2 regions of the Streptomyces sp. NPDC016851 genome follow, and region 2 is predicted to be linked to the other one. Evidence: riboswitches for the same ligand, from Rfam matches in the RefSeq annotation. Region 2 holds a riboswitch; the other holds the start of a gene.

Region 1 (15,469 bases), on a different contig from region 2:
CGAGCATCAGCGCGGCGGCGAGGGCCCCGGCGAATCTGAGCCGTGGAGCGGTCTTGCGCATGGTGCGACTCCTCACGATCGGTGGGTGGGTGAGCCGTACGTCCGCGGCGCGTGTCAGCCCTTCGTCGCGCCGGCGGTGAGGCCGCCGACGAGCTGACGCTCGGCGACCGAGTAGAAGGCGAGGGCGGGGACCATGGCCAGCACGAGATAGGCGAAGACCTTGGCGTACTCCGCGGAGTACTGCCCCTGGAACTGCTGCACGCCGATCGGCAGGGTCCACCACTGCGAGTCGGTGAACACCAGCAGCGGCAGGAAGAAGTTGTTCCAGCTGGTGACGACGGCGAGCACGGACACGGTGCCGAGCGCGGGCCGCGCCATGGGCAGCAGCACCCGCCAGAAGAAGCCGAACGAGCTGCATCCGTCGAGCGTCGCCGCCTCCTCCAGCTCCCCGGGGATCTGCCGGAAGAAGCCGCGCAGGATGATGATGGTCATCGGCAGTCCGAAGGCCGCCTGCGGGAGGATCACGCCGAGCGGGTTGTCCAGCAGGTCCAGGGAGCGCAGCAGCAGGAACAGCGGCAGGGCCGCCACCGCGAAGGGGAACATCAGCCCCATCGTGAACAGCGTGAACAGCATCTCCCGGCCGCGGAAGGCGAACCGCGCGAAGGAGAAGGCCGACAGCGCGGAGACCGCGACGACCAGGACGGTCGTGCCCACCGCGATCAGCGTGCTGTTTCCGATCAGCCGCCAGAAGTCCCCCGAGCCCAGAATCTGGGTGTAGTTGGAGGTCACCCACGACTCGGGCAGACCGACCGGGTTGCGGGAGAGCTCGTCGGTGGTCTTGAAGCCGGACAGCGCGGCGTAGAGCAGCGGGACGGCCATGACCGCGCCGACGAGGACCAGGATCAGGTGCAGAGGAAACGTTCTGCCCCTGCGGGATGTCCGACTGTGCGTCACTTTCCGTCTCCCCGCATGGTGGTCGTGGCCCCTTCCAGGTCGCGCCGGAGCACGAACCGCTGGTAGGCGAGGGCGAAGACGAGACTGATGCCGAACATGACCACGCTGATCGCGCTGGCGTAGCCGACCTGGTAGCGCTTGAACCCGTATTGGAACATGGTCACGGCCATGGTCTCGGAGTGGTGGTCGGGTCCGCCCGCGGTGGTCACCCAGACCAGGTCGAAGAGCTGGATGGCTCCGATGACCGACAGGAAGACGCTGATGCGCAGGGTGGGTGCGAGCAGCGGCAGCGTCACGTTGCGGAAGCGCTGCCAGGGGCCGGCCCCGTCGATGAGCGCCGCCTCGGTCAGCTCCCTGGGGACGGCCTGCAGCCCGGCCAGGTACAGCATCATGTGGAAGCCGAAGTACTTCCAGGTCATGACCAGGAACAGGGTCGCCATGACGGTGGACGGATCGGCGAACCACTCCCCGCCCAGCCCGTCCAGGCCGACCTTGCCGAGGACCTGGTCGGCGAAGCCGTCGTCCGGGGCGAAGATCATGCCGAAGAGAATTCCGGTGATGGCCTCGGACAGGACGTACGGGGCGAAGAACAGCATCCGGTACACCGCCCGGCCGCGCATCCGCTGGTTGAGCAGGACGGCCATGGCGAGCGCGAACGGCAGCTGGACGACGAGCGACAGCACGAGCAGGACCAGGCAGCGCCACAGGTCGCCCAGGAAGACGTCGTCCTGGAAGAGCCGGGTGAAGTTCTCTCCGCCGATGTAGTCGGTGGGCATGCCGAAGCCGCCCCAGCGGAAGAACGCGGCGTACAGCGCGAACAGCATCGGCAGCAGGACGAGCCCCAGGAACAGCACCAGGGCGGGCAGTTGGAAGCCGGCCGCGGTCAGCCAGTTCAGCGTCCGCCGCCGGGCCCGGCTCCGGGCCCGGTCCTTGGCCGGGGGTGGCGGGCCGGCGTCGCGGCCGGTCCGTTTGTCCGGCAGGTACGTGGAGGTCATCGCCGGTTACTGCTCTTCCTTCGTGGTCTTCGTGATCGACTGGGCGACCTGCTCCGGCGACCGGGAACCGGCGATGAGCGCGGCGACGCTGTCGTTGACCTCCTGGCCGACGGCGGGCGCGTACGCCTGGTCGAGGTAGAGCTGGAAGCCGGTGGCCTTCTTCAACTGCTCCTGTACGGCCTTGATGTTGGGGTCGACGATGGCTTTCTCGGCCGCCGGGACCACGGGCAGGGTGCCGGTCTTCTTGACCAGTTCCAGATCGGTGGCCTCGGACGCGAAGAACTTCAGGAAGTCGACGGCCGCCTGCGGGGCGCCCCGGCGCAGGGCGTGTCCGCCGCCTCCGCCGAACACCTCGGTGAGGGACCCCTTGCCGCCCTCGACCGCGGGGAACGGGAAGAAGCCGAGGTCCTTGCCGAGGCCCTTGCCCGCGTCGGCCTGCACCACCGGCGCCCACTGGCCCATGAGTTCCATGGCCGCCTTGCCGTTGCCGACGGCGGCGGCCTGGCCGGTGGGGCTGTTGTAGGCGGCGCCGAGGAAGCCCTTCTGGAACGGCTGGAGGCCGACGAGTTCCTCGAGGTGCTCGCCCGCCTCGACGAAGGGGGCGCCGGTGAAGTCCTTGTCGGCGTAGGCCTTCTCCAGCGCCTCGGCGCCGGCGGTGCGCATCGCCAGGTAGGCCCAGTAGTACATGCCGGGCCACTTCTCCTTGCCGGCCAGCGCCAGGGGCGTGACACCGGCGGACTTCAGCTTGCGCACGGCGTCGAGGAAACCGCTCCAGGTGGTCGGGGGCGCACTGATGCCGGCCTTCGCGAAGAGCGCCTTGTTGTACCAGAAGCCGATCATGCCGATGTCGAACGGGATGCCGTAGACCTTGTCGTCGATCAGGTACGGCTCCTTGGCGACCGGGAGCAGGGCGTCGCCCCAGGGCTTGGTGCGGTCCGTGAGGTCCTCGACGAGTCCGGCGTCGACCTGCTGCTTGAGCACGCCGCCGCCCCAGGTGTGGAAGATGTCGGGGAGCTCCCCGGAGGAGGTGAGGGCCGTCATCTTCGACTTGAAGGCCTCGTTCTCCATCTGGACGATCTTTATCTTGACCTTGGGGTTCTGCGCCTCGAACTTCCGGGCGAGGGCGGCCCAGACGGTCTTGGCCGGCTCGGTGGTGGAGATGTTCCACCACTCGATCGTGGTCGTCCCCGACGACCCTCCGTCCGAGTCCCCGCCGCATGCGCTCAGTGTCGTCATTCCGAGACCGGCCGCGGCGGAGGCCGCCAGGAAGCCGCGGCGGGACAGTGCCGGGTCGCCCATCATGCGCTCCTTGGGTACGGGACGGCGCTCCCGCGTCCGTCCACTGGATCGAAAGTTTCGGAAGAGATCCAGAAAAGATTCGTTGATGCCGCACCCTAGAGACAGGCGTCAAACGCTGGCAACCCCTTGTGCACGGTCAATCTCCCGTCGGCGCACGGACCTTGACCGGCAACAGCCTCCCCAGCGCCGCCAGCCCCTTCGATGAGAGTCGGCGAAGGGTGCGAATGTTTCGGCTGGCCTGGCGAACGTTACGAAGGTGCACTGTAGAGTTCACCGCCTCCGGCGACAAGAAGGCCGGAGTCCCACGACCCGCGCGGTCGCGACCACGGAGCGTGTTCAAGCTCCGGCGGGCGCTCGCCCCTCGCCCGCAGGCGTGCTGCGGGGCTCGACCGGCAGCCCCGTGGGCCCTCAGCACGCGTTTTGACGCCCCACGCCTCCCCGCGACCGCCCCCGCCGCCAGTCTTAACGGAAGCTTGACGCGCTCAGTGACCTCATCCACAGGCCAGCGCATCACGCTCCGCTTACGCTGATCGGGCCGTCCAGTGATGGCCGGAACCACGCTGAACCGCACATCGGGAGCACGTCGATGGCCACCACTGAGCACTCGCCCCTCAGCCGTACGGACCCCGCTCCCTCCGGTCGCCTGCGCGCCTGGATGCTGGAGGGCCTGTCCGACATGGGCAAGGGCGGCGGCCACACCGGACCCCATGCCGCACCGGAGCCCCCGCACAAGGGCCGGCCCTGGTGGCGGGTGATGTGCCTGACCGGCGTCGACTACTTCTCCACGCTCGGCTACCAGCCGGGCATCGCGGCGCTCGCCGCCGGACTGCTGTCGCCGGTCGCGACGATCGTGCTGGTGATCGTCACCCTGGCGGGCGCCCTGCCGGTCTACCGCCGGGTGGCAGAGGAGAGCCCGCACGGCGAGGGCTCGATCGCGATGCTGGAGCGGCTGCTCTCCTTCTGGCAGGGCAAGTTGTTCGTGCTGACCCTGCTGGGCTTCGCCGCCACCGACTTCCTGATCACCATCACGCTGTCGGCCGCCGACGCCTCCACCCACCTCGTGGAGAACCCGCATCTGACCGGCGTCCTGCACGACAGGCAGCTGCTGATCACGCTCGTCCTGGTGGCGCTGCTCGGCGCGGTGTTCCTCAAGGGCTTCCTGGAGGCGATCGGCGTCGCGGTCGCCCTGGTGGGCGCCTACCTCGCGCTCAACGTGGTCGTGGTCGCCGTCGGCCTCTACCACGTGGTCACAGCGGGCCATGTGGTCACCGACTGGGCCGGCGCCCTCACCACCCAGCACGGCAATGTGTTCGTCATGATCGGCTTGGCCCTGCTCGTCTTCCCGAAGCTGGCGCTCGGCCTCTCCGGTTTCGAGACCGGCGTGGCCGTGATGCCGCACGTCAAGGGCGACCCGGACGACACGGAGGCACGGCCGGCCGGCCGCATCCGCGACACGAAGAAGCTGCTCACCACGGCCGCCCTCGTCATGAGCGGCTTCCTGATCACCACCAGCTTCATCACCACCCTCCTCATCCCCGAGAAGGAGTTCCAGCCGGGCGGCCAGGCCAACGGCCGCGCGCTGGCCTATCTGGCGCACGACTACCTGGGCAACACCTTCGGCACCGTCTACGACGCCTCGACGATCGCCATCCTGTGGTTCGCCGGCGCCTCCGCGATGGCAGGCCTGCTCAATCTGATGCCGCGCTACCTCCCCCGCTACGGGATGGCCCCGCACTGGGCCCGTGCCGTCCGCCCCATGGTCATCGTCTTCACGCTGATCGCCTTCCTCGTCACCTGGATCTTCGACGCGGACGTCAACGCGCAGGGCGGCGCCTACGCCACCGGTGTGCTGGTCCTGATCAGCTCCGCCGCGATCGCGGTGACCATCGCCGCACGCAAGGCCCGGCAGCGGAACTGGACCATCGCCTTCGCGGTCATCTCCGCGGTGTTCCTCTACACGACCGTCGCCAACGTCATCGAGCGCCCGGACGGTGTGAAGATCGGCGCCTGCTTCATCGCCGGCATCATCCTGGTCTCCCTGCTCTCCCGGCTGGCCCGGTCGTTCGAGCTCCGCGTGACCAGCGTGACGCTGGACGACATGGCGGAACGCTTCGTCCGCGACATGGCCAGCCGCCGGATGCGGTTCATCGCCAACGAGCCGGACCGGCGTGACATCGCGGAGTACCGCGACAAGATCGAGCAGATCCGGCACGACAACGACGTACCCGGACAGGAGGATTTCGTCTTCGTCGAGGTGACGGTCACCGACCCGTCCGAGTTCGAGGCGGGCCTGACCGTACGCGGCGAGGTGCTCCACGGCCGCTACCGCGTTCTGACCCTGGAGTCCTCCTCCGTCCCCAACGCCCTGGCCGCGCTCCTGCTGTACGTCCGCGACATGACCGGCCGCACCCCGCACATCTACTTCGAGTGGACCGAAGGGGGCCCCTTCGCCAACCTCCTGCGCTTCTTCCTGTTCGGCCAGGGCGAGGTCGCGCCGGTGACCCGCGAGGTCCTGCGCGAGGCGGAACCGGAGCGCAAGCGACGGCCGAAGGTGCACGTGGGCTGAGTCAGCCCTTGGTTCTGCGCCGGCCGAAGCCCCTGCGGGGCGGACGCACCACGATCTGCCCGTAGTCGATCTCGCCGGTGATGCGCACGCGCAGCACGACCGGGGCGTCTGCCGCCCCACGCGCCTTGATCTGGGAGTAGTTCGTCACCAGCGCGCCGGTGTCCACCACGACCCCCGGCCGGGTCAACAGCTTCAGGGCGCCGGCCCGCATGTCCAGGTCGATGTCCAGGGTGTCCTGGGTGATCACCGCGTCGGTGAAGTCGAGCGTCACCTCGCCCCACGCCGACCGGATCTCCAGCCGCCGCGGCACCACCCAGCCGTCACCGCGCCGGGTCGAGGACCCCTCCTGCTCGATCCGGACGACCTCCTGCGCCTCGACACCCCTCCCGCCCGTCTCTTCGGGCAGATCCGCGGTCAGCACGGCGAGCTCGCCCACCGTACGGGCGGACAGCGCGGCCTCCAGCCGCTCGTCGAGCTCCTCCAAGGTCAGCCGGCCGTCCCCCGCGGCGACGCGCAGCACGTCCACCACCCGGTCCCGGTCCGCATGCGAGGCCCTCACCTCGGGTGGTCCACCGGTACGCGAGAGGTCCCCCGCCATCACATCACCCCGATCTCCCCGGGCACGGCACGAGGCCCGCCCACTCGACGACTAACGCTATATCGCGTTATACCCAACGGCCAACCCCGCATCCCCCGTTCCCGCCACGCGCCCCTATCGTGACCGGCATGCAGTCCTACACGATCGGCCAGGCAGCACGACTGCTCGGCGTGAGCCCGGACACCGCCCGGCGCTGGGCGGACGCGGGCCGCATCACCACCCACCGCGACGAGGCCGGGCGGCGACTCGTCGACGGGCGGGACCTGGCCGCGTTCTCCGTCGAACTCGCCAGGTCCGACGCCGCCGAGGAGGACGCCCCGTACACCTCGGCCCGCAACGCCTTCCCCGGCATCGTCACCGCGATCAAGCTCGGTGACGTCGCCGCCCAGGTGGAGATCCAGGCCGGCCCGCACCGCCTCGTCTCCCTGCTCACCCGCGAGGCCGTCGAGGAACTGGGCCTGGAGGTCGGCATGGAGGCGACGGCCCGCGTGAAATCGACAAACGTCCATATCGACCGGGTCTGAGGCCGCCTGAGGCCGTCCGAGGCCGTCCGAGGCCGTCTGGGACCGTAGAAACGCACATACGCACCCAGCAGCCCACTCCCCCTGGCTCATGCGAACCCACAGCGCACTTTCCGCTCGCAGATGCGTCAGTATGATCGGCGTATCGAGGAGCCTGCGGGCTCTTGCGCCGCACACCGAGGGAGTGGCCCCCTGATGACCCGTTCCGCGCACCGGACACGCCGGATCCTCCAGGTCGCCGGTGCGTCCGCAGCCGCGCTGCTGACTCTGAACGCCTGCTCCTCCGCCACGGGCTCGGACAAGGGCTCCTCCTCCGCGAAACCCTCCGGCACGGTCACCGTGTTCGCCGCCGCTTCCCTGGAGGAGAGCTTCGAGGCCCTGGGCAGGAAGTTCGAGAAGCAGCACCCGGGCACGAAGGTCACCTTCAACTTCGGCGGCAGCGACACCCTCGCCGCGAGCATCACCGGCGGCGCCCCGGCCGATGTCTTCGCCGCCGCCAGCACCAAGACCATGGCGACCGTGACCGCCAAACAGGACGCGACGGGCACGCCGGTCACCTTCGTCCGCAACCAGTTGGAGATCGCCACGCCGCCGGGCAACCCCGACCGGATCTCCTCCCTGAAGGACCTCACCGAGCCCGGCCTCAAGGTCGTCCTGTGCGACAAGACCGTGCCGTGCGGTGCCGCCGCCCAGAAGGCACTGGACACCGGCGGCCTGAAGCTGACCCCCGTCTCGTACGAACAGGACGTCAAGAGCGCCCTGACGAAGGTCGAGCTGAAGGAGGCCGACGCGGCCGTCGTCTACCGGACCGACGTGCGGGCGGCGGGTGACAAGGTGGACGGCGTGGACTTCCCCGAGTCGGCCGAGGCCGTCAACGACTATCCGATCGCCCTGCTCAAGAACGCGCCCAACCCCAAGGCCGCGAAGGCGTTCGTCGCCCTGGTGCGGTCCCCCGAGGGCCAGAAGGTGCTGTCCGGGGCCGGGTTCCTCAAGCCGTGACCGACACGCTGGAAAGCCGACCCCGCCGCGATCGCCACCGCGGCCGGACCCGCTCGGTGCCGGTGCCCCTGCTGGTGCCCGCCCTGATCGGCCTGGCGTTCCTGCTCCTGCCTCTGATCGCCCTGCTCGTACGGGCGCCGTGGCGCAGCCTCCCCGAGCAGCTGACGAGCGCCGAGGTGTGGGAGGCACTCCGGCTGTCGCTCGTCTGCGCCACGGCGGCGACGGGCCTGAGCCTGGTCGTCGGCGTGCCCCTGGCCTGGCTGCTGGCCCGTGCACGGTTCCCCGGCCGGGGGTTCGTACGGGCTCTGGTGACGCTGCCGTTGGTGCTGCCGCCGGTGGTGGGCGGTGTGGCCCTGCTGCTCGCCTTCGGGCGCAACGGCGTCATGGGGCAGTGGCTCGACTCCTGGTTCGGGATCACCCTGCCCTTCACCACGACGGGTGTCGTCCTCGCCGAGACGTTCGTGGCGATGCCGTTCCTCGTCATCAGCGTGGAAGGCACCCTGCGGGCCGCCGACCCGCGCTACGAGGAGGCGGCCACCACCCTGGGCGCCTCCCGCTTCACCGCGTTCCGCCGGGTCACCCTGCCGCTGATCGCGCCGGGCATCGCGGCCGGTGCCGTACTGGCCTGGGCCCGGGCCCTGGGCGAGTTCGGCGCGACGATCACCTTCGCGGGCAACTTCCCGGGCCGCACCCAGACCATGCCGCTGGCGGTGTACCTGGCCCTGCAGAACGACCCGGCGGCGGCGATCGCCCTCAGCCTGGTCCTGCTGGCGGTGTCCATCGCGGTCCTGGCGGCCCTGCGCGACCGCTGGATGACGGCGTCGTGATGTCCCGGACCGGCCCTTCGACACCCTGGACGTGGCTCTCATGACCGAGACGACCGGCCGCGACGGCACGGCACCCGCCCTCCTCTCGGAAGGCCTCGACGCCCATCTCGTCGTCGACCGCGGCCCCTTCCGCCTGGACGTCGCACTCACCGCCGCCCCCGGGGACGTCGTCGCCCTGCTCGGCCCGAACGGCGCCGGCAAGACCACGGCCCTGCGCGCCCTCGCAGGGCTCACCCCTCTCACATCGGGTCATCTACTGCTGGACGGCATCCCGCTGGACGCCACGCCACCCGAGTCCCGCCCGGTCGGTGTCGTCTTCCAGGACTACTTGCTCTTCCCTCATCTGACCGCCCTGGACAACGTCGCCTTCGGTCCGCGCTGCCGGGGTGCGAGCAAGGCCGAGGCCCGTGCCCAGGCCGCCGAGTGGCTGGACCGGATGGGTCTGGCCGACCACGCCGGTGCCAAGCCCCGCCGTCTGTCGGGAGGCCAGGCGCAGCGCGTGGCCGTGGCCCGGGCCCTGGCCACCCGGCCCCGGCTGCTGCTGCTGGACGAGCCCCTCGCCGCGCTCGACGCCCGTACCCGTCTTGAGGTGCGCGCCCAACTGCGGCGCCACCTCGCCGAGTTCGAGGCCGTGGCCGTCCTGGTCACGCACGACCCGCTGGACGCCATGGTGCTGGCCGACCGTCTGGTCGTCGTCGAGGACGGCCACGTCGTCCAGGAGGGCACGCCCTCGCATATCGCCCGCCACCCCCGCACGGACTACATCGCCCGGCTCGTCGGCCTCAACCTCTACCGGGGAAGGGCCGAGGGCCACACCGTCCGGCTCGACGCGGGCCCGGCCATCACGACCACGGAAGAGCTCTCCGGCCCGGCCTTCGTGGCGTTCCCGCCCGGCGCCGTGACGCTGTACCGCGACCGCCCCACGGGCTCCAGCGCCCGCAACCTCTGGCACTGCGAGGTCGCCGGACTGGAGACGCACGGCGACCAGATCCGCGCGGACCTCACCGGCGAACTCCCCCTGACCGCCGACCTCACCACGGTCGCCGCGGCCGAACTCGACCTGCGTCCCGGCGCCCCGGTCTGGGCGACGGTCAAAGCGACGCAGACTCACGCATACCCGGCATAGGGAACTCGCCGGGCTACCGTGCCCCCATGAGCCTGAGCATCCGCAACCAGCTTCCCGGCACCGTCATCGCTGTCACGCCCGGCGGGGCCATGGCGACGGTCAGGGTCCGCCTCACCGGCGGCCAGGCCCTCACCGCGGCGATCACCCGCGAGGCGGCCGACGACCTCGGCCTTGCGCCGGGCGCCGCCGTGCGGGCCCTGGTGAAGTCGACGGAGGTCTCGCTGGCCACCGCCCCCGTCGAGGGCCTGTCCATCCGCAACCGGCTCCCCGGCACGGTCACGGACATCGCGACCGGCGACGCCATGGCGTCCGTGCGGGTCACCGTCGACGGCGGTGAACTGACCGCCGTGATCACCAGGGACGCCGCGGACGACCTCGCCCTCTCGGCCGGAACCCCCGTCATCGCCCTGATCAAGTCGACCGAGGTGTCCCTCGCCGCCGAATGACGGGAGGGGCCCCGCACCGCGGAGCCCCTCCCGTCCGACCTGTCCGGTCGGTCAGTCCTCGTACGCGTCCAGCGGCGGGCAGGAGCAGACCAGGTTCCGGTCGCCGAAGGCCTGGTCGATGCGGCGCACCGGCGGCCAGTACTTGTCGGCGACCGAGACCCCGGCCGGGAAGACGGCCTCCTCACGGCTGTAGGCGTGCTCCCACTCCCCGGCGAGCGTCCCGGCGGTGTGCGGGGCGCCCCGCAGCGGGTTGTCGTCCGCGGGCCACGCACCGGAGCCGACGTTCTCGATCTCCGCGCGGATGGCGATCATGGCCTCGCAGAACCGGTCCAGCTCGATCAGGTCCTCCGACTCGGTCGGCTCGATCATCAACGTCCCCGCCACCGGGAACGACATCGTCGGCGCGTGGAAGCCGTAGTCGATCAGCCGCTTGGCGACGTCGTCGACGCTCACCCCGGTCGCCTTGGTCAGCGGCCGCAGGTCGATGATGCACTCGTGTGCGACGAGCCCGCCGGGGCCGGTGTAGAGCACCGGGTAGTGCGGCTCCAGGCGCTTGGCGATGTAGTTGGCACTGAGCACCGCCACCTGCGTGGCCCGCTTCAGCCCCTCGCCTCCCATGAGCCGGACGTAGGCCCAGGAGATCGGCAGGATGCCGGCGGAACCCCACGGCGCCGCGGAGATGGGGCCGACACCCGTCTCCGGGCCCGCCTCGGGCTGGAGCGGGTGGTTCGGCAGGTACGGCGCGAGGTGCTCACGCACCGCCACCGGACCGACGCCCGGGCCGCCACCGCCGTGCGGGATGCAGAAGGTCTTGTGCAGGTTCAGGTGCGAGACGTCACCGCCGAAGTGCCCCGGCTTGGCGAGCCCCACGAGCGCGTTGAGGTTGGCCCCGTCGACGTAGACCTGCCCGCCCGCCTCGTGCACCTGCGCGCAGATCTCGGAGACGTGCTCTTCGAACACACCGTGCGTGGACGGGTACGTGATCATCAGCACCGACAGCTCGTCGCGGTACTGCTCGATCTTGGCCCGCAGGTCCTCGACGTCGATCTCGCCGTCGTCGGCGGTCTTCACGACGACGACCTTCATGCCCGCCATCACGGCGCTCGCGGCGTTGGTCCCGTGCGCGGACGACGGGATCAGGCACACGGTGCGCTGCTCGTCCCCGTTGGCCCGGTGGTACCCGCGGACGGCGAGCAGACCGGCCAGCTCGCCCTGCGACCCGGCGTTGGGCTGGAGGGAGACCTTGTCGTACCCGGTGACCTCGGCGAGACGGTCCTCCAGTTCACGGATGAGCTTGAGGTACCCCCCGGCCTGCTCGGCGGGCGCGAAGGGGTGCAGCTGCCCGAACTCGGGCCAGGTGACCGGCTCCATCTCCGTGGTCGCGTTGAGCTTCATGGTGCAGGAGCCCAGCGGGATCATGCCCCGGTCGAGCGCGTAGTCGCGGTCGGCCAGCCGGCGCAGGTAGCGCAGCATCGCCGTCTCGGAGCGGTGCTGGTGGAAGACGGGGTGCGTCAGGTACTCGTCGGTCCGCAGCAGACCGTCCGGAAGCCCGTCTTCCGTGGTCGCGTCCAGCGCCTCGATGACCCCCTCGACCCCGAAGGCGGCCCACACGGCACGCAGCTGGGCCCGCGTGGTCGTCTCGTCGCAGGCGATCGAGACGTGGTCGGCGTCGACGAGACGGAGGTTGACCCCGTTCTCCCGCGCGGCGGCCACGACCTCGGCGGCCCGGTCGGCGACGCGTGCGGTCACGGTGTCGAAGTAGGAGCCGTGCACGACCTCGACCCCGCCGTTCGCGAGCCCGGCGGCGAGAACCGTGGCGTACCGGTGGGTGCGCCGCGCGATGCCCTTCAGGCCCTCCGGGCCGTGGTAGACGGCGTACATGCCCGCCATGACGGCGAGCAGCACCTGGGCGGTGCAGATGTTGCTGGTGGCCTTCTCGCGGCGGATGTGCTGTTCACGCGTCTGGAGCGCCAGTCGGTAGGCCTTGTTCCCGTCGGCGTCCACGGACACGCCGACGAGCCGCCCGGGCAGGCTGCGCGCCATCTTGTCCTTGACCGCCATGTAGCCGGCGTGCGGACCGCCGAAGCCCATCGGCACACCGAAGCGCTGCGTCGTCCCGACGGCGATGTCCGCGCCGAGCTCACCGGGCGACTTCAGCAGCGTCAGCGCGAGCAGATCGGCGGCGACGGTGACGAGCGCCCCGAGTTGGTGCGCCTGGTCGATGACCGGCTTGATGTCGCGCACGGCTCCGGAGGCGCCCGGGTACTGGATCAGCACGCCGTTGATCTCGCGCTCGGCGATCTCGGCGGGGATGCCCTCGCCGAGGTCGGCGACGACGACCTCGACGCCGGTCGGCTCGGCCCGGGTCTGGATCACGGCGATGGTCTGCGGCAGCGCGTCCGCGTCGACCAGGAACAGACCCTTCTTGTTCTTGCCGAGCCGCCGCGACAGCGCCATGGCCTCGGCGGCCGCGGTGCCCTCGTCGAGCAGCGAGGCACCGGAGGTGGGCAGTCCGGTGAGGTCGGCGACCATGGTCTGGAAGTTGAGCAGCGCCTCGAGCCGTCCCTGCGAGATCTCCGGCTGGTACGGCGTGTAGGCCGTGTACCAGGCCGGGTTCTCCATGACGTTGCGCATGATGACCGGCGGCGTGAACGTGCCGTAGTACCCGAGTCCGATCATGGAGCCGAGGACGTGGTTGCGGTCGGCGAGGGAGCGCAGCTCGGCGATCACCTCGGCCTCGCTGCGGGCGCCCGGCAGGTCCAGCGCCTCGGCGCTCTTGATCACGGCCGGGACCGCGGCGGCCGTGAGCTCGTCCAGCGAGCCGTAGCCGACCTGCGCGAGCATCTTGGCGCGGGCCTCGTGGTCGGGGCCGATGTGACGCTGCTCGAAGGGAACTGCCTCTTCGAGTTCGGAGAGCGGGATGCGATGGGCGGTCATTTGCGGAGGCCTCCTGGTCTGACACGACCTTCGAGGGGCACCACGGCACGGGTACCCGAACGGCCTCCCCCTCTGTCATCTCGACCTGAGAGCTTCACCGGATCGCCCGAAGGCCTCCGGTTTTCACCGTCGGTGAGAGCGGAAGCCGTCGACACCCGCCCTGCTTTCCAGAGTGACCTCGTCCGTGCGGTACGTGTGCCTGAGAGATTCCGGGGAGGATTTGCTCCTTCGGCGCCTCCGATGGTGTCTGGAGGACTCTCCCGCACGGGGTCAGCAGCCGCTGCCAGCGTACCAGCGCGGTCAACGCACGAACCTTCGAGTGGCCGCCTCCCCGATTGTGCCGTTTTGTAGTGTTCACGGATGAGTTGCGACTACGTGGAGGGCCCGTGCGAACCGATACCGATCCGCGCAACCTGATCGGCCGCAAGGCGTTCGACCGCAACGGAACCAGGATCGGCACGATCGACGAGGTCTACCTCGACGACGCCACCGGTGAGCCGGAGTGGGCGGCCATACGGACCGGCCTGTTCAGCAGGGACGCTTTCGTCCCGCTCGAACCGAGTGAACTGATCGACGGCGCCCTCCACGTGCCCTTCGACCGCGCCCTGATCAAGGACGCCCCCGACTTCGGCGTGGGCCGGCACCTCTCCCCCGAACAGGAACTGCAGCTCTACCACCACTACGGCCTCGACGTCGCCGCGCCTCCCCCGCTGCCCGACCACGACTTCGGCAAGCTGGCGGGCACGGACGAGACGGCCTGAAGCCCCGACCGGCCGGTCTAGGGGGCAGCGGACCCCACCCCCACAGCCCCGGCCCCACCCTCCGGCCCACCACCACTCTCCCCCGGGCTTGATAACACCAGCGGCAACGGATCCGCCGGCTCCAGGTCCGGATCGTCGACCCGGAAGGTCCGCACCCGCCCGGGCTCGGAGCCGGGCGTCTCGAACCGCACGGTGACCCGCCCCAGACCGCTTCCCTGCACCCATCCGTGCCCGAACAGGGCGTGCCGTACGTCGTGCCCGGCGGGCCACCGCCGCTCGGCGAGCGCCGGCTGCTCCTCGGCCGGCGCCACGGCGTCCTCCTCGAGCGGTCCCTGCGCCTCCGGCCGCTCCCCTGCCGCCTGCGCGAAGAGATCCTCCTGGGTGTAGTCGGCGAGCCCGCTGACGCCCACCCCGAGCAACCGCACACCGCCCGTCGTGTCGACCGAGTCGAGCAGCCGGGCCGCCGCCTCACGGATCACCCCGGGATCGTCCGTCGGCCCGCGCAGCGTCTCGGACCGGGTGAGCGTCGAGAAGTCGTACCGCCGCACCTTCAGCACGATCGTCCGCCCGGACAGCCCGGCCCCGCGCAGCCGCCGCACGCACCGGTCGGCCAGTCGCTGCACCTCGAGACCGACCCGCACCCGGTCGTGGATGTCCACGTCGTAGGTGTCCTCGACCGACACCGACTTCGTCTCCCGCTCCGCCACGACAGGCCGGTCGTCCCGCGCGAGCGCCATGGCGTACAGGCCGTGCCCGTGCGACTTTCCCAGCAGCCGGACCATCTCGTCCTCGCCCGCCTCGGCGATCTCCTCGATCGTGGTGATCCCGGCCCGCCGCAGATGATCGCCCGTCGCCGGCCCGACCCCCGGCAGCGTCCGCACCGACATCGGCCCGAGCATCGCCCGCTCGGTCCCCGGCTCGATCACCACCAGCCCGTCCGGCTTGGCCTGCTCCGAGGCGATCTTCGCGAGCATCTTGGAGGCGGCGAGCCCCACCGATCCCGTGAGCCCGGTGACGGCCCGTATGTCCGCGCGCAGCTGCCCTCCGACGAGCCGCGCCGACTGCTCGTCCCACGCCGCTCCCCCGGCTTCCAGGTCCACGAACGCCTCGTCCAGGCTCAGCGGCTCCACCAGCGGCGACAGCGCCCGCAGCAGCTCCATCACCCGCTCGCTGATCGCCTTGTAGAACCCGAAGCGCGGCACGAGGTACGCGGCGTTGGGCGCCAGCCGCCTGGCCTGCCCCATCGGCATCGCCGAATGCACACCGAAGACCCTCGCCTCGTACGATGCCGTGGCCACGACGCCCCGGGGCCCGAGCCCGCCCACGACGACGGCCTTTCCGCGCAGGCTCGGCTTGGACGCCTGCTCCACCGAGGCGAAGAAGGCGTCCATGTCGAGATGCAGGATCGTGGGCGCGGTTCTCACATCTCCGATGCTGCCC
Region 2 (15,469 bases):
GGACCTGGTCTCGGCCCGCCTGAAATTCCGCGCGCCAGGCGGTCTGACGCCGCTGAGAACCCGATCGGCGCATTTCCGATTTCAGGTCGCCGCGTCGTTCCGGCCGGTTCGGGCCGCACAACCCGTCCTTCCCCCTGTCGTGACCAAGTGCGCCAGTTCATGACCAAGTGCGCCAGATCGCGGGGGGGGAGAGAGAGTGAGCAGGGCCTGACGTGCCCCAGTAAGTTCCAGGGACTTTCCGCCGCGTGAGCAGGAAGGGCTCGCCAGCACTGAAAGGCACGAACGCGCTGGTCAGGGCCCATGCCCTCAGCACTCGATGATGTTGACCGCCAGCCCGCCCCGCGCCGTCTCCTTGTACTTGACCGACATGTCCGCGCCGGTGTCCTTCATCGTCTTGATGACCTTGTCCAGGGACACCTTGTGGGAGCCGTCGCCGCGCATCGCCATGCGCGCCGCCGTGACGGCCTTCACCGCGGCCATGCCGTTGCGCTCGATGCAGGGGATCTGGACCAGGCCGCCCACGGGATCGCAGGTGAGGCCCAGGTTGTGTTCCATGCCGATCTCGGCCGCGTTCTCCACCTGTTCCGGGGAGCCTCCGAGGACCTCGGCCAGCGCGCCCGCCGCCATGGAGCAGGCGGAGCCGACCTCGCCCTGGCAGCCGACCTCGGCGCCCGAGATGGAGGCGTTCTCCTTGAAGAGCATGCCGATCGCGCCCGCGGCGAGCAGGAAGCGGACCACGCCCTCCTCGTCGGCGCCGGGCACGAAGTTCATGTAGTAGTGCAGGACGGCCGGGATGATGCCGGCCGCGCCGTTCGTCGGGGCGGTGACGACCCGGCCCCCGGCCGCGTTCTCCTCGTTGACCGCCATCGCGTAGAGGGTGATCCACTCCATGGCGAGGGCCTTCGGGTCGCCCTCGGAGCGCAGTTTGCGGGCGGTGTTCGCGGCCCGGCGGCGCACCTTCAGACCGCCCGGCAGGATGCCCTCGCGGGACATGCCGCGCGCCACGCACGCCTCCATGACCCGCCAGATCTCCAGCAGTCCGGCGCGGATCTCCTCCTCGGTGCGCCAGGCCCGCTCGTTCTCCAGCATCAGCGCCGAGATGGACAGGCCGGTCTCCTGGGCCATCCGCAGCAGCTCGTCGCCCGTGCGGAAGGGGTACTTCAGCACGGTGTCGTCGAGCTTGATGCGGTCCGCGCCGACCGCTTCCTCGTCGACGACGAAGCCGCCGCCGACCGAGTAGTACGTCTTCGTCAGCAGCTCGGCGCCCGAGGCGTCGTACGCCCACAGCGTCATGCCGTTGGCGTGGTACGGCAGGGTCTTGCGGCGGTGCAGGACCATGTCGTCGTCGTAGGAGAACGCGATCTCGTGCTCGCCCAGCAGGTTCAGCCGGCCGCCGGCCTTGATCGTCTCCACCCGTTCGTCGGCCTTCTCCACGTCCACCGTGCGCGGCGAGTCGCCCTCCAGGCCGAGCAGCACCGCCTTGGGCGTGCCGTGGCCGTGGCCGGTGGCGCCGAGCGAGCCGTAGAGCTCCGCGCGGACCTTCGCGGCCGGGGCCAGCAGCTCCTCGTTGCGCAGCCGCCGGGCGAACATCCGGGCCGCGCGCATCGGGCCGACGGTGTGGGAGCTGGACGGGCCGATGCCGATCGAGAACAGGTCGAAGACCGAGATGGCCACGGGGGACTCCTGACTACGGGGGTGGTGCAAGGGGTGGTGCAGGGTTTCAGGGCGCCCCGCCCCACGCGGAACGGGGCGCCCTGAAAGGTTTCTTCGTTATGTGGTCGAACCCGGGTACAGCGGGTGCTTGTCGGCCAGGGCCTTCACCCGGGCCTTGAGGGCTTCGGCGTCGTACGACGGCTTCAGCGCCTCGGCGATGACGTCCGCGACCTCCGCGAAGTCCTCGGCCTGGAACCCGCGGGTGGCCAGGGCCGGTGTGCCGATCCGCAGGCCGGACGTCACCATCGGCGGGCGCGGGTCGTCCGGGATCGCGTTCCGGTTGACCGTGATGCCCACCTCGTGGAGGCGGTCCTCGGCCTGCCGGCCGTCCAGCTCCGAGTGGCGCAGGTCGACCAGGACCAGGTGCACGTCCGTGCCGCCGGACAGGACGTCCACGCCCACGCCCCGGACGTCGTCCTTCACCAGACGCTCGGCCAGGATGCGGGCACCCTCCAGCGTACGGCGCTGGCGCTCCTTGAAGTCCTCCGAGGCCGCGACCTTGAAGGCGACGGCCTTGGCCGCGATCACATGCTCCAGCGGACCACCCTGCTGACCGGGGAAGACGGCGGAGTTGATCTTCTTGGCCAGTTCGGCCGTGGAGAGGATCACACCGCCGCGCGGGCCGCCCAGCGTCTTGTGGGTGGTCGTGGTCACCACGTGCGCGTGCGGCACGGGGTTCGGGTGCAGCCCCGCCGCGACGAGCCCGGCGAAGTGCGCCATGTCGACCATCAGGTACGCGCCGACCTCGTCCGCGATCCGGCGGAACGCGGCGAAGTCCAGCTGCCGCGGGTAGGCCGACCAGCCCGCGACGATCAGCTTCGGCTTCGACTCCTTGGCCAGCCGCTCCACCTCGGCCATGTCGACCCGGCCGTCGTCGCCCACGTGGTAGGCGACGACGTCGTAGAGCTTGCCGGAGAAGTTGATCTTCATGCCGTGGGTCAGGTGCCCGCCGTGCGCGAGGTTCAGACCCATGATGGTGTCGCCCGGCTTGAGCAGCGCGAACATCGCGGCGGCGTTGGCCTGGGCGCCCGAGTGCGGCTGCACGTTGGCGTGCTCGGCGCCGAACAGCTCCTTGACCCGGTCGATCGCGATCTGCTCGACCACGTCGACGTGCTCGCAGCCGCCGTAGTAGCGGCGGCCCGGGTAGCCCTCGGCGTACTTGTTGGTGAGGACCGAGCCCTGCGCCTCCATGACCGCGACCGGGGCGAAGTTCTCCGAGGCGATCATCTCGAGCGTGGACTGCTGCCGGTGCAGCTCGGCGTCGACCGCGGCGGCCACGGCCGGGTCGAGCTCGTGCAGGGGTGTGTTCAGGACGGACATACGGCTATGACTCCTCAGCCGGCGGAGAACGCGGTGTACTCGTCGGCGGAGAGCAGGTCGCCCGGCTCCTCGGCGACCCGCACCTTGAACAGCCAGCCGCCCTCGAAGGGGGCCGAGTTCACCAGCGACGGGTCGTTCACCACGTCCTCGTTGACCTCGGTGACCTCACCGGAGACGGGGGAGTAGAGGTCGGACACCGACTTGGTCGACTCCAGTTCGCCGCAGGTCTCGCCCGCGGACACCGTGTCACCGACCTCGGGGAGCTGGACGAAGACCACGTCGCCGAGCGCGTTGGCCGCGTGCTCCGTGATGCCGACCGTCGAGACGCCGTCCTCGGCGGCCGACAGCCACTCGTGCTCCTTGCTGTAACGCAGCTGCTGGGGGTTGCTCATGGCCTGGATTCTCCTGTACGCGCGGGAGTGCTGATGAAGGGGACTGCTGGTGAGCGCCGTGATGTGCCGGGGCCGCTGGTGCGGCCCGACGGCCAGTGTCTACTTCTGGCGCTTGTAGAACGGCAGCGCCACGACCTCGTACGGCTCGTGACTGCCCCGGATGTCCACGCCCACGCCGGTCGCGCCGGGCGCGGCGTGCGCGGGATCCACGTAGGCCATCGCGATCGGCTTGCCGAGCGTGGGGGAGGGGGCGCCGGAGGTGACCTCGCCGATCACCTCGCCGCCGGCGACGACCGCGTACCCGGCGCGCGGGACCCGGCGGCCCTCGGCGACGAGCCCGACCAGCACGCGCGGCGGGTTCTGCTCGGCCCTGGCGGCGGCTTCGCGCAGGGCCTCGCGCCCCACGAAGTCGCCCTCCTTCTCGAACTTCACCACCCGGCCGAGCCCGGCGTCGAAGGGCGTCAGCGAGGTGCTCAGCTCGTGCCCGTACAGCGGCATGCCCGCCTCCAGGCGCAGCGTGTCGCGGCAGGACAGTCCGCAGGGGACCAGTCCGGCGCCCTCGCCGGCCTTGGTCAGGGCCTGCCACAGCTCGACGGCGTGCTCCGGCTTCACGAACAGCTCGAAGCCGTCCTCGCCGGTGTAGCCGGTGCGGGCGATCAGGGCCGGGACCCCGGCGACCGTGCCGGGCAGACCGGCGTAGTACTTCAGCCCGTCGAGGTCGGCGTCGGTGAGGGACCTCAGGATCCCGGGGGACTCCGGGCCCTGCACGGCGATCAGCGCGTAGGCGTCCCGGTCGTCGCGCACCTCTGCGTCGAAGCCGGCGGCGCGCTCGGTCAGCGCGTCAAGGACCACCTGGGCGTTGGAGGCGTTGGCGACGACCATGTACTCGGTCTCGCCCAGCCGGTAGACGATCAGGTCGTCGAGGATGCCGCCGTCGGCCCGGCAGATCATGGTGTAGCGGGCGCGGCCGGGCTTGACGCCGCCGATGTTGCCCACCAGGGCGTGGTCGAGGAGGGCGGCGGCCTGCGGGCCGGTGACGGTGATCTCCCCCATGTGGGAGAGGTCGAAGAGCCCGGCCTTCGTGCGCACGGCGTTGTGCTCGTCGCGCTCGGAGCCGTAGCGCAGGGGCATGTCCCAGCCGGCGAAGTCGGTCATCGTCGCGCCGAGCGAACGATGCAGGGCATCGAGCGCGGTGTGGCGCAGTGGCGTACTGCTCATCGGTCGGTCGTCTCCAAGGGCATGACGGGCGAGGTCGTTCCTCCCCATCTGTCATCGGAACCTGAGAGGTTCGCCATGACCACGGGGGACACGGCTTGCACCTTGGGTGGAGCCACGCCCGCCGCCTCGGCGACAGGGGATGGCCCGCTTTTCAGATGTGCCTCGCCCGCGCGGTAACGGGGCCTGAGAGATTCAAGGGAGGGACTTGCTCCTTCGGCGCCCCAGCGTCAGCGGTGCTGGGAACTCTCCCGCGCGGATTCAAACGGCCGGTATGCAGTTGGCGCGCACATCATTGCACGCATTGTCGCGGGGCGGCAGGGGCAGCACCCTGTAGCAGGGCTGTTGCGGGAAGAGGACTAAAACCAGAGACATCGGGCATTACCTTCTCTTTACACTCAGCGGGGATGGGACTCGTACCTGGCCCCAGGGGAGGACGATCACGGTGAACAGGACCACCGCGTACGCCACGACATCGGGCGTCGCGCTGCCCGAGCAGCCGGCCGTTCCGGCACGGGCGGCCTGCGGCCCGCTGCCGGTGCCGGTCGTCCGCGATCTGCGCGAGCGCGAAGGCCGAGGCCCGCACGCGCTGCTCTTCGGCCCCCGCGACCTCGTCGTGGTCACGGGCCTGCCCGGCAGCGGCAAGTCCACGCTGATGCGGCGCACCGTGCCGGGCCGGCGCATCGACTCCCAGGACGCCCGCGACCGCTGGGACAGCCGCATGCCCCGCTTCCTGCCGTACGGGGTCTACCGCCCGCTCGTCCGCCTCGCCCACTACGCCGGGCTGCGGCGCGCCCTGCGCACCGGCGAGGGCGTCGTCGTGCACGACTGCGGCACCCAGGCCTGGGTCCGCCGCTGGCTGGCCCGCGAGGCCCGGCGCCGGGGCGGCACCCTGCATCTGCTCCTGCTCGACGTCACCCCCGAGGAGGCCCTGGCCGGCCAGCGCGACCGGGGCCGCGGCGTCTCGCGGTACGCGTTCCTGCGCCACCGCGCGGCGGCCAACCGCCTGCTGCGCTCCGTGGAGCGGGGCGAACTGCCCGCGGGCTGCGGCTCGGCGATCCTCGTCGACCGGGACGCGGCGGGCACCCTGCGCCGGATCGGCTTCACGGGCTGACCGCCGGCGGCCGGGGAGCCGCTAGCCTTTTGAGCCACAGCAGTGGTTCCAGGCAGGCGGTAGGCAGATGGACTTCCCGGCGGACTTCTCCGCGGACTTCCCGGCGCACACGCAGACCCACCCGCACGGCGGATGGCCCGGCAACGAACTGGAGGAGGTGCTCTCGGCCTCCCTCGGGGCCGGGCCGTCGGCCGGCGGGCGGATCGTCGAGGTGCTCGGCCGGAGTTTCGTCTGGGTCCCCCTGCCGAGCGGCGGCGGCCCGCAGAGCGGTCCCCTCGAGCTGCCCGGCATCGAGATCGAGGGCCAGGCGTACGTACCGGTGTTCAGCTCGGAGGAGCAGTTCCGCCAGGTCGTCGGCTCCCACATGTCGTACACGATCGCGCCCGCCGTGGAATTCGCCCGCGGCCTGCCCCCGCACGCGGGGATAGCCGTCAACCCGGGCGGCGTCGTCGGCATACCCCTCCCGCCGCCCGCGGTGGCCGAGCTCTGCCGGGCCGGCCGGACCCCCTTGGACGGCCCCGCGAGCGGCGGCCGGGTCCGCCTCTTCGAGCCCGACTGGCAGGACGACCCGGTGGACTTCCTCGCCGCCGCCTCCGCGGAGTTCGAGGCCATCGGCGTCGTCCTCACCGCCCGCCGCTGCCTCGCCGCGATCGAGACCGCCGACCCGGTGATGTTCGTGGGCGTCGAACTCTCCCAGTGGGAAGGCGACCTGCGGGCCCTCCCCCTGGAGGCCCTGTCCCGAGCCGTGACCCGGTGCCCGGCCCCGTGGCAGGTCAACCTGGTCCTCCTGGACGTGGCGGAGGACCCGGTGGGCACCTGGATGAGGGACCGGGTCCGGCCCTTTTATCAGCGGTAGGACAGCGAACTCAGGGGCGCGGGGAACGGCGCGACAAGCCACACACGACCCGCGCCCGCAAACCGGCACCAATCCCCGAGCTCCCGCACGGGCTTAAGCTAGGTCACGGTCGAGGCGTTGTACGAAGGGGCGGTAAAGGTGAGCGCGAGCGGCACGGCCGCGGCCGGACAGGTCGAGCACATGCTGCGCCAGGTCACGCCCGGGCGTTACGACGCCTACGAGGCACTCCTGCGCGCGCTCGCGACCCCGCACTCCGGCCAGATCTGGATGCTCCTCTGGCACGGCCAGGCGGGCTCCCCCGACGCCCAGTACGGGAACATGGAGGTCGACGGCTACGGCTACGCCCCCTGTGTGACCTCCGCCCAGGAGCTCTCGGCGAGCGGCTGGAACCGCAGCTACGAGGTGGTCGACGGAGTCGACGTCGCCCGCGCCCTCTACCCCGACCACTACGGCCTCTGGCTCAACCCGCACGCCCCGGGCGGCGGGGTCGGCATCCCCTGGCTCGACCTGCGGCGGATCGCCACGGGCCTGGACCGCCAGCCCGCCGGCCCGCTGCGGCTGTCCGAACCGGCCATCGAGCTCCCGCAGTTCTACGCCCTGCTCGCGCAGAACGCCCACCGCACCCCGGCCGTCCGCTCGCTGCGCCGGGCCTGGGTGCAGCCCGCGCTGGGCGCGCCGTACCTCGCCATCGGACTGGATGTGTACGACACCTCGCCGCCGGCCGTGGATTCCGTGCGCGCGATGATGCAGCAGTCCCTCGGTGCCGTACCGGACGGGCTGCCCGTCTCGACCGTCGCCATGTCCGACGAGCACGACCCGGTCGCCATGTGGCTGCGCGCGAGCGCCCGCCCCTTCTACGACCGCGAGGCCCACGCCACCGCCCCGGTCCAGGCCCCCGCCTCGGGCTACGGCTACCCCCCGGTCCAGGGCCGCTACTGACGCGTCCGGCGGGCCCCCGATGGCCTCTCTTTCCTCACCTTCAAACGCGACCGGCTCTCAGCTCTCCGCGCGTAGATAGGGGGGAAAGGCATGGGTCTGTCCTAAAATGCCCCTGTCTCAGCGCGTCCGACCCCCGCTACCCACTGTCCGGATAACGGAACCCCGCAGACAGCATCACGTTTACGCATCCTTTCACCGCCAAGTCTGGCAACAGATCGCCAAAGCGTTGAAGACTCCCCGCAAGACACGGGCCGGGTCGGTCTTGTGTACGAGACAAACAAACCGCTACAGCGGCAGCCAGGGGCTCGGCGATCGCCGGCCCGAGAGGGGTCAATCGCACCGTGACCGCACCGATCGAGACCACCGGGGCGGAAGCCGGAGCACAGCCCGAGGCCGTGCTCTCCGGGGTCAAGAAGAGCCAGATCGAGGGGCGTTCGCTCACCCAGATCGCCTGGATGCGCTTCAAGCGGGACAAGGTGGCGATGGCGGGAGGCGTCATCGTCATCCTGCTCGTGCTGATGGCGGTGTTCTCCAAGCCCATTCAGTGGATCTTCGACCTCGATCCCAACAAGTTCAACCAGGACCTCATCGACCCCGCGCTGCTCGCCCCCAAGGGCGGCTGGGGAGGCATGAGTTGGGACCACCCGCTCGGCGTGGACCCGCAGTACGGCCGGGACATGCTCGCCCGCATCATCGACGGCTCCTGGGTCTCCCTCCTGGTCGCGGGCGGCGCCACGCTGCTGTCCGTGTGCATCGGCACTGTGCTCGGTGTCGTCGCCGGTTACTACGGCGGCTGGATCGACAGCGTCATCAGCAGGCTGATGGACACCTTCCTGGCCTTCCCCCTGCTGCTGTTCGCCATCTCGATCTCCGCCTCCGTGCAGGACGGCTTCTTCGGTCTCGAAGGCCTGTCCCTGCGCATCAGCGTGCTGATCTTCGTGATCGGCTTCTTCAGCTGGCCGTACATCGGCCGCATCGTGCGCGCCCAGACGATGACCCTGCGCAAGCGTGAGTTCATCGAGGCCTCCACGAGCCTCGGGGCACGCGGCCCGTACATCCTGTTCCGCGAACTGCTTCCGAACCTCGTCGCGCCGATCCTCGTCTACTCGACGCTGATCATCCCGACGAACATTCTGTTCGAGGCCGCGCTGAGCTTCCTCGGTGTCGGTATCGCTCCGCCGCAGGCCTCCTGGGGCGGCATGCTCAGCAACGCTGTGGATCTCTACACGGCTGATCCGCAGTACATGTTCGTGCCCGGACTGGCGATCTTCATCACCGTCCTGGCCTTCAACCTGCTGGGTGACGGGCTGCGTGACGCCCTCGACCCTCGCAGCAAGTGATCCATCGAATGAGGGGGCTTCCTCAGGTGAAGACGAGAAGGGTGACCGCCGGCGTTGCGTCGGTCCTGGCACTGTCGCTGGGCGCTGCCGCATGTGGCGGCGGAGGTGACGACAACGACGGGAACGGAGGCAACGGCAAGAAGGACGCCGCGCTGACCTCGATCGTCAACCCGTCGAGCAAGAAGGGCGGGACGGTCACGTACGAGCACTCGGACGTGCCCGACTCCCTCGACCCGGGCAACACGTACTACGGCTGGGTGCAGAACTTCTCCCGCCTCTACGGCAGAACGCTCACCACGTTCAAGCCGGCGGCGGGCAAGGAAGGCCTGGAGGTCGTCCCGGACCTCGCCGAGGGACTCGGCAAGTCCAGCCCGGACGCCAAGACCTGGACGTACAAGCTGCGCGCCGGCGTGAAGTTCCAGGACGGCACCCCGGTGACGTCCAAGGACGTGAAGTACGCCATCGAGCGTTCCAACTTCGCGCCCGAGGCCCTGTCCAACGGCCCGACGTACTTCAAGGCGTACCTGGAGGGCGGTGACAAGTACAAGGGTCCCTACAAGGACAAGTCCGCCGAGGGCATCAAGTCCATCGAGACGCCGGACGACCGGACGATCGTCTTCAAGCTGAAGCAGCCGTTCGCCGACTTCGACTACCTGGCGACGTTCTCGCAGACGGCGCCGGTGCCGCAGTCGAAGGACACCGGTGCGAAGTACGTGCAGGCGATCCAGTCGACCGGCCCGTACCAGTTCCAGTCCTACGAGGAGGGCCGCGGCGCCACCCTCGTGCGCAACCCGCAGTGGGACGCGAAGACGGACCCGATCCGCAAGGCCCTGGCGGACAAGATCACGATCAAGTTCAAGGTCAACCCGGTCACGGTCGACAACGACCTGCTCTCCGACAAGATCACGGCTGACGCGGCCGGCACGGGTGTGCAGCCGCAGACCCAGCCGAAGGTGCTGCGAGGCAAGTACGCCAACCAGACGGACAGCTCGTACGCCGGTGCCACGCAGTACATCGCGCTCAACGTCAACGTGAAGCCGTTCGACAACGCCGACTGCCGCAAGGCCGTCCAGTGGGGCCTCGACAAGCAGTCGGTCCTCGACGCCATGGGCGGTTCGCCGAAGGGCGACGTGGCGACCACGCTGCTGCCGCCGTCGGTCAACGGCTACACCAAGTTCGACACCTACGCGACCGACGGTCACAAGGGTGACGTGGCCAAGGCCAAGGCGGCCCTCAAGGCGTGCGGCAAGCCGAACGGCTTCAACACGATCCTGACCGCCCGCTCCGACCGTCCCGCCGAGGTCGCCGCGGCGACCGCTGTCCAGGCGTCGCTGAAGAAGATCGGCATCAACATCGAGATCAAGCAGTTCCCCTCCGGCAAGTACTTCTCCAACTTCGCCGGTGTCCCGAGCTACGTCCACGACAACAAGCTCGGCATGCTCTCGATGGCGTGGGGTGCCGACTGGCCGACCGGCTACGGCTTCCTCGACCAGATCATCAACGGCGCCGCCATCAAGCCCTCGGGCGGCAACAACCTGATGGAGCTGGACGACCCGAAGATCAACAAGGCCCTGACGGACGCGATCGCCAACACCGACGACGCGGCCCGCACCAAGGCCTGGGGTGACATCGACAAGATGGTGCTCGACAACGCCTCGGTCGTCCCGCTGGTCTACCGCAAGAACCTGCTGCTCCGGCCGGCGTCGGCGAACAACGTCACGGTCACGCAGGCCTACCTCGGCATGTACGACTACCTGCTGATGAGTTCCTCCAAGTAACACCAGCAGGCCGGATCCTTTCGAAAGGCAGGTGAAGGCACCGGGTGGCCGCGGCGGATGATCCCGCCGCGGCCACCCGGGGCCGTACAGCTGTGGCTGCGTACATCCTCCGACGCGTCATGGGCGCGGTGCTGTTGCTGCTGGTGGTCAGCGCAGTCACCTTCGCCATCTTCTTCCTCGTCCCCCGCCTCGGGGGGCAGACGGCCGACCAGTTGGCCACCCAGTACGTCGGCAAGGACGCGAACCCCGAGTCCGTCGCCGCCATCAAGAAGAACCTGGGACTGGATCAGCCCGTCTACGAGCAGTTCTGGAACTTCATCAAGGGCCTCGTGGCGGGTGCCGACTACCGGTTCGGTCCCGAGGCGACGCACTGCAGCGCACCCTGCTTCGGGTACTCCTTCAAGAGCCACATCGAGGTGTGGCCGCAGTTGGAGCAGCGGATTCCGGTCTCGTTCTCGCTGGCCGTCGGCGCGGCGGTGATCTGGTTGATCACCGGTGTGACGACCGGTGTGATCTCGGCACTGCGCAAGGGCAAGCCGATCGACCGCTTCTCCATGTTCATCGCGCTCGCCGGCGTCTCGCTCCCGATCTTCTTCACCGGCCAGATCCTGCTCGCGCTCTTCGTCTACGAGATCCCCGTCTGGGACAGCATCGACTACGTCCCGTTCACCCAGAACCCGGCCGAATGGGCCTGGCATCTGATGCTGCCCTGGGTGAGCCTCGCCTTCCTCTTCTCGGCGCTGTACGCCCGACTCACCCGGGCGGGCATGCTGGAGACGATGAGTGAGGACTACATCAGAACGGCCAGGGCCAAGGGGCTGAAGGAGAGCACGGTCGTGACCAAGCACGGCCTGCGCTCCGCGCTCACCCCGATCGTCACGATCTTCGGCATGGACTTCGGCACCCTCGTCGGCACCGCGGTGCTCACCGAGACCGTGTTCTCCCTTCAGGGCATCGGCGCATACTCGGTACAGGCCATCAAGGACAACGACCTGCCCATCGTGATGGGCGTGACCCTGGTCGCCGCGTTCTTCATCGTCTTCTGCAATCTGATCGTCGACCTGGTGTACGCCGCCATCGACCCCCGGGTGAGGTACTCGTGAGCAAGCTCGACAAAGCCGCGCTCGGTGAACCGGACACCGTCGCCCCGTCCGTGGACGACGACGTGTTCCTGTCCGTCCGCGATCTGCGCGTCCACTTCGACACGGACGACGGCCTGGTCAAGTCGGTGGACGGCGTCAGCTTCGACGTGCGCAAGGGCAAGACCCTGGGCATCGTGGGCGAGTCCGGCTCCGGCAAGTCCGTCACCTCCCTCGGAGTGATGGGCCTGCACCGCTCCGCGCGCGCTCACGTCTCGGGCGAGGTCTGGCTGGACGGCCAGGAGCTGATCGCGGCCGATCCCGACGACGTACGGCGGCTGCGCGGCCGGAAGATGGCCATGATCTTCCAGGACCCGCTGTCGGCGATGCACCCCTACTACTCGGTCGGACAGCAGATCGTCGAGGCGTACCGGGTCCACAACGACGTCAGCAAGAAGGCCGCCAAGCAGCGGGCGATCGAGATGCTCGACCGGGTCGGCATCCCCGAGCCCGCCAAGCGCGTCGACGGCTACCCGCACGAGTTCTCCGGCGGTATGCGCCAGCGCGCCATGATCGCCATGGCGCTGGTGAACAACCCCGAGCTGCTCATCGCCGACGAGCCGACCACCGCCCTGGACGTCACCGTGCAGGCGCAGATCCTGGACCTGATCCACGATCTGCAGAAGGAGTTCGGCTCCGCGGTCATCATGATCACCCACGACCTGGGCGTGGTCGCCGAGATGGCCGACGACCTGCTGGTCATGTACGGCGGCCGGTGCGTGGAGCGCGGTCCCGCCGAGGACGTGTTCTCCGAGCCCCGGCACCCCTACACCTGGGGCCTGCTCGGCTCGATGCCGCGCCTGGACCGCGAGGAGACCGACCGGCTCATCCCGATCAAGGGCGCGCCGCCCTCCCTCATCAACCTCCCGTCCGGCTGCGCCTTCCACCCGCGCTGCCCGTACGCGGACATCCCGAAGGACAACGTCACCCGCACGGTCCGCCCCGAGCTGACCGAGGTCGGCGGCTCGCACTGGGCCGCCTGCCACATGACGCAGGAGCAGCGGGAGCGTATCTGGACCGAAGAGATTGCGCCGAAGCTGTGAGCGACGACAAAGCGGTGAGCACACCGGAAACGAGCGGGAGCACCCTCACCCAGGACACCGCCGCCGACGGCGAGGTCCTGCTGAAGGTGACCGGCCTTCAGAAGCACTTCCCGATCCGCAAGGGCCTGCTCCAGCGGCAGACCGGCGCGGTGCGCGCCGTCGACGGCATCGACTTCGAGGTCCGCAAGGGCGAGACGCTCGGCGTCGTCGGTGAGTCGGGCTGCGGCAAGTCCACCATGGGCCGGCTGATCACGCGGCTGCTCGAACCGACCGGCGGCACGGTCGAGTTCGAGGGCAGGGACATCACGCACCTGAAGACCGGCGAACTGCGCCCGATGCGCCGCGACGTGCAGATGATCTTCCAGGACCCGTACTCCTCGCTGAACCCCCGGCACACGATCGGCACGATCGTCGGCGCCCCCTTCCGGCTCCAGGGCGTCGAGCCCGAGGGCGGCGTGAAGAAGGAGGTCCAGCGGCTGCTGTCGGTGGTCGGCCTCAACCCCGAGCACTACAACCGCTATCCGCACGAGTTCTCCGGCGGCCAGCGCCAGCGCATCGGCATCGCCCGCGCGCTTGCCCTCAACCCCAAGCTGGTGGTGGCGGACGAGCCGGTCTCCGCGCTGGACGTGTCGATCCAGGCGCAGGTGGTGAACCTGCTGGACGACCTCCAGGAGGAGCTCGGCCTGACGTACGTGATCATCGCGCACGACCTGTCGGTCGTCCGGCACGTCTCGGACCGGATCGCGGTGATGTACCTCGGCAAGATCGTCGAGCTGGCCGAGCGCGACCAGCTGTACAAGTCGCCGATGCACCCGTACTCCAAGGCCCTGCTGTCGGCCGTGCCGATACCGGACCCCAAGCGCCGGGGCGTCAAGAGCGAGCGCATCCTGCTCAAGGGCGACGTGCCCTCGCCGATCGCCCCGCCGAGCGGCTGCCGCTTCCACACCCGGTGCTGGAAGGCGACGGAGATCTGCAAGACCACGGAGCCGCCGCTGGTGGAGCTGCGCGCCGGGCAGCGCGTGGCCTGCCACCACCCGGAGAACTTCGAGGACCAGCAGCCGCAGGACACCAAGCTGCTCTCCTCGGCCAAGGAGGTCGCGGCCGGCAACGGCGGCGCCGCCCCCGTGGAGAAGTGACCCCACCCGAGCCCCCGCCCTCGCAGATCAGGGCGGGGGCTCACCCGTGGGTAAAAATGTTCGGGTGCTCCAGCAACTCTTCAGCCCGTCCGTCCAGCACACGCTCGACCTGATCGGCATCTTCGTCTTCGCGATCTCCGGCGCCCTGCTGGCCGTGCGCAAGAACTTCGACGTGTTCGGCATCGCCGTGCTCGCCGAGGTCACCGCGCTGGGCGGCGGGCTCTTCCGTGACCTGGTCATCGGGGCCGTACCGCCCGCCGCCTTCACGGACCTGGGGTACTTCCTGACCCCGCTGCTCGCCACCCTCCTCGTCTTCTTCCTGCACCCGCAGGTGGAGCGCATCCAGGTCGCCGTGAACGTCTTCGACGCGGCCGGCCTCGGGCTGTTCTGCGTCGCCGGCACCATCAAGGCGTACGAGTACGGGCTCGGCCTGACCGCCTCCGCCGGCCTGGGGCTGACCACCGCGGTGGGCGGCGGAGTGCTGCGGGACGTCCTCGCCAACGAGGTGCCCTCGCTGCTGCGCTGGGACCGCGACCTGTACGCGGTCCCGGCGATCGTCGGCGCCGCCCTGGTCGCGCTCTGCATCCGCTACGACGCCCTGAACCCGCTCACCAGCGGCCTCGCGGTGATCACCGCCTTCGTACTGCGGCTGCTCGCGATGCGGTTCCACTGGCGAGCTCCGCGGGCCTGGCACCGGCGGTCGACGGTGAGCGAGGAGGAGCAGCCCGTCCTGCCGTGACGTGGCCGAGGCCCGTCACCTCCGTCAGCCAGCGGAACGCCGGGACCACCTGCGGCCGCCACAGCGCCATGGTGTGACCGCCCGCGCTGCGCGGGATGTACACCACGTGCACGGTCGTCGGCGCCTTCGCGGCCTGCTCCAAGGCGACGGCCGCCTCGTAGCCGTCGTGCGGCTGGCCGGAGAGGTAGAGCGAGACGCGCGGCGGGACGGGCGCCCTGCGCAGCAGCCGATAAGGGTTGTTCTCGTCCCGGAGAGTGGGGTTCTGCGCGGCGAGCGAGGCCCGTTCGCCGATCGGGTCGTTGTAGCCGGACAGGCTGACGGCGGCCCCGTAGCGGTCGGGGTGGGCGACGGCGAGCTTGGCCGCGCAGTGCGCCCCGGCCGAGTAGCCGGCCACGGCCCAGCCCCGCGGGGCGGACTCGGCGCGGAAGTTGTCCATGACCATCATCGGCACGTCGACGCTCAGCCAGGTGTCGGCGTTGACCGTGCCCGGGATGTTGGCGCAGCCCGTGTCCACCCCGGCCAGCAGATTGGTGCGCGGCGCGACCAGGATGAACGGGGCGACCTGCCCGTCCCGCATCAGCGGCTCCAGCTGCTCGTGCGCGTGCAGCGAGCCGAACCAGGCCTTCGCCGAGCCGGGGTAGCCGGGCAGCAGCTCCACGACCGGGAACCTGTGGTGCCGGTAGGCGGGTTCGTCGTACTGCGGCGGGAGCCAGACGTAGACCTCGGCGTTCACGCCCGACACCCG

What was found. Region 2 has a riboswitch for glycine ahead of gcvT (glycine cleavage system aminomethyltransferase GcvT). Riboswitches for the same ligand answer to the same signal wherever they lie in the genome.
Region 1: another riboswitch for glycine. It lies ahead of gcvP (aminomethyl-transferring glycine dehydrogenase); the one in region 2 lies ahead of gcvT (glycine cleavage system aminomethyltransferase GcvT).

What each region holds. Positions count from the first base shown of each region.
Region 1 is NZ_JBVHEP010000022.1:9,223-24,691, reverse strand. It holds gene ACZ3I3_RS29985 (endo-1,4-beta-xylanase) at 1-61, opposite strand, end outside; gene ACZ3I3_RS29980 (carbohydrate ABC transporter permease) at 115-879, opposite strand; gene ACZ3I3_RS29975 (carbohydrate ABC transporter permease) at 951-1,949, opposite strand; gene ACZ3I3_RS29970 (extracellular solute-binding protein) at 1,956-3,248, opposite strand; gene ACZ3I3_RS29965 (APC family permease) at 3,835-5,814, shown strand; gene ACZ3I3_RS29960 (DUF1707 SHOCT-like domain-containing protein) at 5,816-6,412, opposite strand; gene ACZ3I3_RS29955 (TOBE domain-containing protein) at 6,541-6,936, shown strand; gene modA (molybdate ABC transporter substrate-binding protein) at 7,129-7,932, shown strand; gene ACZ3I3_RS29945 (ABC transporter permease) at 7,929-8,759, shown strand; gene ACZ3I3_RS29940 (ABC transporter ATP-binding protein) at 8,800-9,885, shown strand; gene ACZ3I3_RS29935 (TOBE domain-containing protein) at 9,912-10,331, shown strand; gene gcvP (aminomethyl-transferring glycine dehydrogenase) at 10,383-13,268, opposite strand; glycine riboswitch at 13,446-13,541, opposite strand; gene ACZ3I3_RS29925 (PRC-barrel domain-containing protein) at 13,655-14,029, shown strand; partial or broken gene ACZ3I3_RS29920 (DNA polymerase IV) at 13,948-15,453, opposite strand.
Region 2 is NZ_JBVHEP010000009.1:273,971-289,439, reverse strand. It holds gene ACZ3I3_RS17320 (L-serine ammonia-lyase) at 307-1,674, opposite strand; gene glyA (serine hydroxymethyltransferase) at 1,771-3,033, opposite strand; gene gcvH (glycine cleavage system protein GcvH) at 3,048-3,425, opposite strand; gene gcvT (glycine cleavage system aminomethyltransferase GcvT) at 3,525-4,643, opposite strand; glycine riboswitch at 4,682-4,804, opposite strand; glycine riboswitch at 4,805-4,904, opposite strand; gene ACZ3I3_RS17300 (AAA family ATPase) at 5,086-5,754, shown strand; gene ACZ3I3_RS17295 (enhanced serine sensitivity protein SseB) at 5,822-6,610, shown strand; gene ACZ3I3_RS17290 (enhanced serine sensitivity protein SseB C-terminal domain-containing protein) at 6,749-7,549, shown strand; gene ACZ3I3_RS17285 (ABC transporter permease) at 7,891-8,889, shown strand; gene ACZ3I3_RS17280 (ABC transporter substrate-binding protein) at 8,898-10,667, shown strand; gene ACZ3I3_RS17275 (ABC transporter permease) at 10,760-11,770, shown strand; gene ACZ3I3_RS17270 (ABC transporter ATP-binding protein) at 11,767-12,849, shown strand; gene ACZ3I3_RS17265 (ABC transporter ATP-binding protein) at 12,864-13,985, shown strand; gene ACZ3I3_RS17260 (trimeric intracellular cation channel family protein) at 14,050-14,724, shown strand; gene ACZ3I3_RS17255 (alpha/beta hydrolase) at 14,615-15,469, opposite strand, start outside.